Variovorax paradoxus: one gene and its partner. The protein of the gene in region 1 interacts with the protein of each later gene in a pairwise test. Links are inferred from orthologs where the notes say so. Each region holds a gene or a part of one and is shown on either strand. Other genes may lie near its edges. The genes, in order: hflK and ftsH.

Region 1 (3,269 bases):
CTGAGTCCGGCGCAGCAGCGCAACCTCGAGCGCCAACTCGACGTGGCGGTGTACGACCGCACCTTTCTCATCCTCGAGATCTTTGCCCAGCGCGCCCGCTCCCATGAGGGCAAGCTGCAGGTCGAGCTTGCCCGCCTGCAGTACCTGAGCACGCGGCTGGTCCGCCGCTGGTCCCACCTCGAGCGCCAGACCGGCGGCGCGGGCGTGCGCGGCGGTCCCGGTGAAAAGCAGATCGAGCTCGACCGCCGAATGATCAGCGAATCGATCAAGCGCACGCGCGAGCGCCTGGCCAAGGTGCAGAAGCAGCGCGGCACGCAGCGCCGCCAGCGCGAGCGCCGCGAGACTTTCAACATCTCGCTCGTGGGCTATACCAACGCCGGCAAGTCGTCGCTGTTCAATGCGCTGGTCAAGGCCCGCGCCTATGCAGCCGACCAGCTCTTTGCCACGCTCGACACCACCACGCGCAACCTCTACCTGGGCGACGCGCGCAGGCAGGTCTCGATTTCCGACACCGTCGGCTTCATCCGCGACCTGCCGCACGGCCTCGTCGACGCCTTCAAGGCCACGCTGCAAGAGGCCGTCGACGCCGACTTGCTGCTGCATGTGGTCGATGCTTCCAATCCGCATTACCCAGAGCAGATGGCCGAAGTGCGATCCGTTCTTCGCGACATCGGTGCGGACGCCGTTGCGCAGCTTCTGGTGTTCAACAAGCTCGATGCTCTTGAAACCGCGCAGCACCCGCTGCATCTGCAGGACGACATCGAAGTCGACGGCGTGCAGGTTCCGCGCATCTTCCTCAGCGCCCGCAGTGGCGAGGGCGTGCCGCTCCTGCGAGCCGAGCTGGCCCGCCGGTCGGGCTCCATGGGCGATACGATGACCCCAGAGGCCGACACTGAATTGCACGATACCGCCAATTGATTGGGCACAATCCCGCCACTGACAAGAGAACGAAGCGAATGAATGCAAAGCCAGCGTGGAGAGGGTTTCTGGGCATGTTCAACCTGAACGATGGCCGATGGGGTCGCGGCGACGAGCCGGCGTCCAACGGCGACCGCCCGACGGGCAACCGGCCTCCCGACGCAGACCCGCCGGGCGCACCAACGCCACCGCCCTCGGGCAACAACAACGGCAACGGCAACCGTCCCCGCGGCCAAGGCCCGAACCAGGGGCCGCCCGACCTCGACGAACTCTGGCGCGACCTCAATCGCAAGCTGGGGGGCTTCTTCGGTGGCAAGGGCGGCGGCAATCGCCCCACTGGCAACGGCGGTGGCGGCAATGGCTATCGGCCGGACATGAAGAATGCAGGCTTCGGTCTCGGACTGGTGGCGGCGGTTGCCGTTCTCATCTGGCTCGGTACCGGCTTCTTCATCGTGAATGAAGGCCAGCAGGCCGTGGTGACGCAGTTCGGCCGCTACAAGTCGACTGTGAATGCCGGCTTCAACTGGCGCCTGCCGTACCCCATCCAGCGTCACGAAGTGGTGGTGACCACGCAGATCCGCTCGACCGACGTGGGCCGCGATGCCATCGTGCGTTCGACCGGCCTGCGCGAATCGGCCATGCTGACCGAAGACGAGAACATCGTCGAGATCAAGTTCGCCGTGCAATACCGCCTGAGCGATGCGCGCGCCTATCTGTACGAAAGCAAGTCGCCCTCCGAAACCGTGGTGCAGGTGGCCGAAACCGCCGTGCGCGAAGTGGTCGGCAAGATGAAGATGGACGCGGCCCTTGCCGAGGAGCGCGACCAGATCGCGCCTCGCGTGCGCACGCTGATGCAGACCATCCTCGACCGTTACAAGGTCGGCGTGGAAGTCGTCAACATCAACCTGCAGCAAGGCGGCGTGCGGCCGCCCGAGCAGGTGCAGGCCGCCTTCGACGACGTGCTCAAGGCCGGACAGGAGCGCGAGCGCGCCAAGAACGAGGCCCAGGCCTACGCCAACGACGTGATCCCGCGTGCCACCGGTACCTCGTCGCGCCTCAAGGAAGAGTCCGAGGCCTACAAGGCGCGCATCGTTGCGCAGGCGCAGGGCGATGCAGGGCGCTTTGGCGCGGTGCTGGCCGAATACCAGAAGGCGCCGCAGGTGACGCGCGACCGCATGTACACCGACGCCATGCAGCAGATCTACGCCAGCACCACCAAGGTGCTGGTCGATACCAAGCAAGGCTCCAACCTGCTGTACCTGCCGCTCGACAAGCTCATGCAGCTGAGCGGCAACAACCCGGCCGCAACGCCGGTCGATGCGGCCAGCCCCAGCGTGGCGGGTACCGCGCCCGCCCAGTCGTCAGTGATTCCGGTGGCGCCGCCATCGAGCGAGAGCCGCGCCCGCGATGGCCGTTCGCGTGATCGCGACGTGCGTTGAAAAGGCCAGTAAGAACATGAACAGAATCGGATTCATCGCTTCGTCGATCCTCGTGCTGCTGGTGCTGCTGAGCTCGACGCTCTTCGTCGTCGACCAGCGCCAGTTCGGCGTGGTCTACGCCCTGGGCCAGATCAAGCAGGTCATCACCGAGCCGGGCCTGAACTTCAAGCTGCCGCCGCCGTTCCAGAACGTGTCGTACATCGACAAGCGGCTGCTCACGCTCTCCAGCCTCGACACCGAGCCCATGCTCACGGCCGAGAAGCAGCGCGTGGTGATCGACTGGTACGTGCGCTGGCGCATCACCGATCCGCAGGCCTACATCCGCAACGTGGGCCTCGACGAAAATGCCGGCGCCACGCAGCTCAACCGGGTGGTGCGCAACGCCTTCCAGGAAAACATCAACAAGCGCACCGTGCGCGACCTGATCTCGGTGCGCCGCGAGGCGCTGATGGCCGACGTTCAGCGCGAGGTGCTGGCCGTGGTGAAGGGTGCCAAGCCCTGGGGCGTTGACGTCATCGACGTGCGCATCACGCGTGTCGACTATGTGGAAGCCATCACCGAATCGGTCTACCGCCGGATGGAGGCAGAGCGCAAGCGCGTGGCCAATGAACTGCGTTCGACCGGCTTTGCCGAGGGCGAAAAGATCCGCGCCGACGCCGACCGCCAGCGCGAAGTGATCGTGGCGAACGCCTATCGCGATGCCCAGAAGATCAAGGGCGAGGGCGATGCCCAGGCTGCTGCCGCCTACAGCGAGTCCTTTGGCCGCGACCCGCAGTTCGCGCAGTTCTACCGCAGCCTCGACGCCTACAAGCAGAGCTTCAACAAGAAGAGCGACGTGATGGTGCTCGACCCGTCGTCGGACTTCTTCCGCGCCATGCAGAGCGCCGGCACGCCCGCAGGCAACGCGCCTCC
Region 2 (3,316 bases), 540 kb from region 1 along the record:
CGCGCTGGACATCCTGCCGATGGAGCCCATCGAGGGCGTGACCTTTCTGCAGGGCGATTTCCGCGAGACGGAACTGCTGGAGCAGGTGCTGGGTGCAATGGCCGGCCGGAAGGCCGACCTGGTGGTTTCCGACATGGCGCCCAACCTGTCGGGCATCCATTCGGCCGATGCGGCCCGCGTGGCGCACCTGATCGAGCTTGCAATCGACTTCGCCCGGCACCATCTGAAGCCCGAAGGAGCCTTGGTGGCCAAGCTTTTTCATGGCGGCGGCTATGACGAACTGGTGAAGCTGTTCAAGGCGAATTTCCGCACCGTGAAGCCGTTCAAACCCAAGGCTTCGCGCGACAAATCGTCCGAAACTTTTCTTGTCGGCATGGGTCTGAAGGCTCAGGAAACGCTTTGATACCTTGAGGCCAGCCCCCGGGAAAGCGCGCCTATGGGGCGCAAACCCTTGTCAAGCTATGGCTGCTTTAGGGAAATGCCCGCTTTTCGCAGCTTGAAAAGCCTAAAATGGGGCGCAATTGCGTATCCATAGCGCGTTCTTTTCACAATCTTGTCACGCGCTTTCGACTGGAGCTTCGTTTGAACAATCAGTGGTTTTCCAAAGTTGCCGTATGGCTCGTCATTGCCATGGTGTTGTTCACTGTGTTCAAGCAGTTCGACACCCGCGGCGGCGTCGGTTCAGGGACGGTGAGTTATTCGGAGTTCCTGGATCAGGTCCGAAACAACCAGATCAAGAGCGCCGTCATTCCCGAAGGCGCCGGCGGCGGAGAAATCGTGGCCGTCACCAATGAGGATCGCAAGATCCGTACAACCGCCACCGTGCTCGACCGCGGCCTGGTGGGCGACCTGATCGATCACAACGTCAAGTTCGACGTCAAGCCACGCGAAGAGGGCTCGCTCCTCATGACGCTGCTGGTGAGCTGGGGGCCGATGCTGCTGCTGATTGGCGTCTGGATCTACTTCATGCGGCAGATGCAGGGCGGCGGCAAAGGCGGGGCGTTCAGCTTCGGCAAGAGCAAGGCCCGCATGATGGACGAGAACAACAACACGGTCACTTTCGCCGACGTCGCGGGCTGCGACGAGGCCAAGGAAGAAGTCCGTGAAGTGGTCGACTTCCTGAAAGACCCGCAGCGCTTCCAGAAGCTCGGCGGCCGCATTCCGCGCGGCCTGCTGCTGGTCGGCCCGCCGGGTACCGGCAAGACCTTGCTGGCCAAGTCGATTGCCGGCGAAGCCAAGGTTCCGTTCTTCTCGATTTCGGGTTCCGACTTCGTCGAAATGTTCGTCGGTGTGGGCGCGGCCCGCGTGCGCGACATGTTCGAGAACGCCAAGAAAAACGCCCCCTGCATCATCTTCATCGACGAAATCGATGCGGTGGGCCGCCAGCGCGGCGCCGGCCTGGGTGGCGGCAACGACGAGCGCGAACAGACCCTGAACCAGATGCTGGTCGAGATGGACGGCTTCGAAACCAACCTGGGCGTGATCGTGGTGGCTGCCACCAACCGCCCCGACATCCTGGACGCCGCGCTGCTGCGCCCCGGCCGCTTCGACCGCCAGGTGTATGTGACGCTGCCCGACATCCGCGGCCGCGAGCAGATCCTGGGCGTGCACATGCGCAAGGTGCCGCTCGGCCAGGACGTGAACCCGAGCGTCATCGCGCGCGGCACGCCCGGCATGTCCGGCGCCGACCTGGCCAACCTCTGCAACGAGGCCGCCCTGATGGCCGCACGCCGCAATGCGCGCGTGGTCGAGATGCAGGACTTCGAGAAGGCCAAGGACAAGATCTTCATGGGCCCCGAGCGCAAGAGCATGGTCATGCCCGAGGAAGAGCGCCGCAACACGGCCTACCACGAGTCCGGCCACGCGCTCATCGGCAAGCTGCTGCCCAAGTGCGACCCGGTCCACAAGGTCACCATCATTCCGCGAGGCCGAGCCCTGGGCGTGACCATGAGCCTGCCGGCGCAGGACCGCTACAGCTATGACCGCGAATACATGCTGAACCAGATCAGCATGCTGTTCGGCGGCCGTATCGCCGAAGAAGTGTTCATGCACCAGATGACCACCGGCGCCAGCAACGACTTCGAGCGCGCGACTTCCATTGCCCGCGACATGGTCACGCGCTACGGCATGACCGATGCGCTGGGCCCGATGGTCTACGCCGAGAACGAAGGCGAAGTGTTCCTCGGCCGCTCGGTCACCAAGACCACCAACATGAGCGAGCAGACCATGGAAAAGGTCGATGCCGAAGTGCGCCGCATCATCGACGAGCAGTACGCGCAGGCGCGCCGCCTGATCGAGGAAAACAGCGACAAGATGCACGCCATGGCCAAGGCCCTGCTCGAATGGGAAACCATCGACACGGAACAGCTCGACGACATCATGGCCGGCCGCGCACCGCGTCCGCCCAAGGACTGGACGCCGCGCATTCCGCCGTCGGGCAGTGGCGGCAGCGGCGGCACGCCGGCAGTCAATCCGGATCCGGCACCCACAGTTGCCTGAAGTGCATCCGGTGTTCAACACCAACGGGGCCATGGGCCCCGTTTTCGATGAAGGTGCCGCATGACGATGGCTCCCGCAACGGTCTGGCAGGCCGGCCGTTTTGCAATCGATCTCGCGCAGCCGCGCGTGATGGGCATCGTCAACGTCACCCCCGATTCCTTCTCCGACGGCGGGGCGCATGCCTCGACCGAGGCCGCGCTGCGGCATTGCGAGCAGTTGCTGAAGGAGGGGGCCGACATCCTCGACATCGGCGGCGAATCGACCCGCCCCGGCAGCCCGGCCGTGCCGCTCGATGCCGAACTGGCGCGCGTGCTGCCGGTGGTCCGGGAAGCTGTGAAGCTCAACGTGCCGCTGTCCGTCGATACCTACAAGCCGGAAGTCATGCGCGCGGTGCTCGAGCTGGGTGCCGACATCGTCAACGACGTCTGGGCGCTGCGGCAGCCTGGGGCGCGCGAGGCGGTGGCGGCGCACCCTTCCTGTGGCGTCTGCCTGATGCACATGCATCGGGATCCGCAGACTATGCAGACGGCGCCCATGCAGGGCGATGTGGTGCCCGAGGTGCTGTCGTTCTGGGTCGAGCAGGTGGCGCAGCTTCGCGCGCTGAAGATCGATCCATCGCGAATCACGCTGGACCCGGGCATCGGGTTCGGCAAGACCGTGGCGCAGAATTTTGCGCTGCTGGCGCGCCAGCGCGAACTGCTCGGGGCCGGCTATCCGCTGCTGCTGGGCTGGTCGCGCAAGTCGTCGATCGGCACGGTCAGCGGCATTCCAGCGGCCGCCGAGCGCCTGGTGCCCAGCGTGACGGCCGCGGTGCTGG

The links.
Region 2: the proteins of hflK (region 1) and ftsH interact in binary tests that used the Escherichia coli proteins (3 or more experiments, as listed by UniProt). The link is inferred for Variovorax paradoxus from one-to-one orthologs.

What each region holds. Positions count from the first base shown.
Region 1 is NZ_JAUSXL010000002.1:5,103,852-5,107,120, reverse strand. The notes cover bases 223-3,174. They hold hflK (FtsH protease activity modulator HflK), read left to right. Parts: upstream 223-992; coding sequence 993-2,357; downstream 2,358-3,174. Other genes in these bases: hflC (protease modulator HflC), read left to right, coding at 2,374-3,174; hflX (GTPase HflX), read left to right, coding at 223-918. Also shown: more of hflX, read left to right, coding at 1-222; more of hflC, read left to right, coding at 3,175-3,269.
Region 2 is NZ_JAUSXL010000002.1:4,566,041-4,569,356, forward strand. What follows is about bases 42-3,040. They hold ftsH (ATP-dependent zinc metalloprotease FtsH), read left to right. Parts: upstream 42-582; coding sequence 583-2,499; downstream 2,500-3,040. Other genes in these bases: QFZ47_RS25130 (RlmE family RNA methyltransferase), read left to right, coding at 42-403; folP (dihydropteroate synthase), read left to right, coding at 2,560-3,040. Also shown: more of QFZ47_RS25130, read left to right, coding at 1-41; more of folP, read left to right, coding at 3,041-3,316. UniProt on the Escherichia coli protein: Acts as a processive, ATP-dependent zinc metallopeptidase for both cytoplasmic and membrane proteins. Plays a role in the quality control of integral membrane proteins.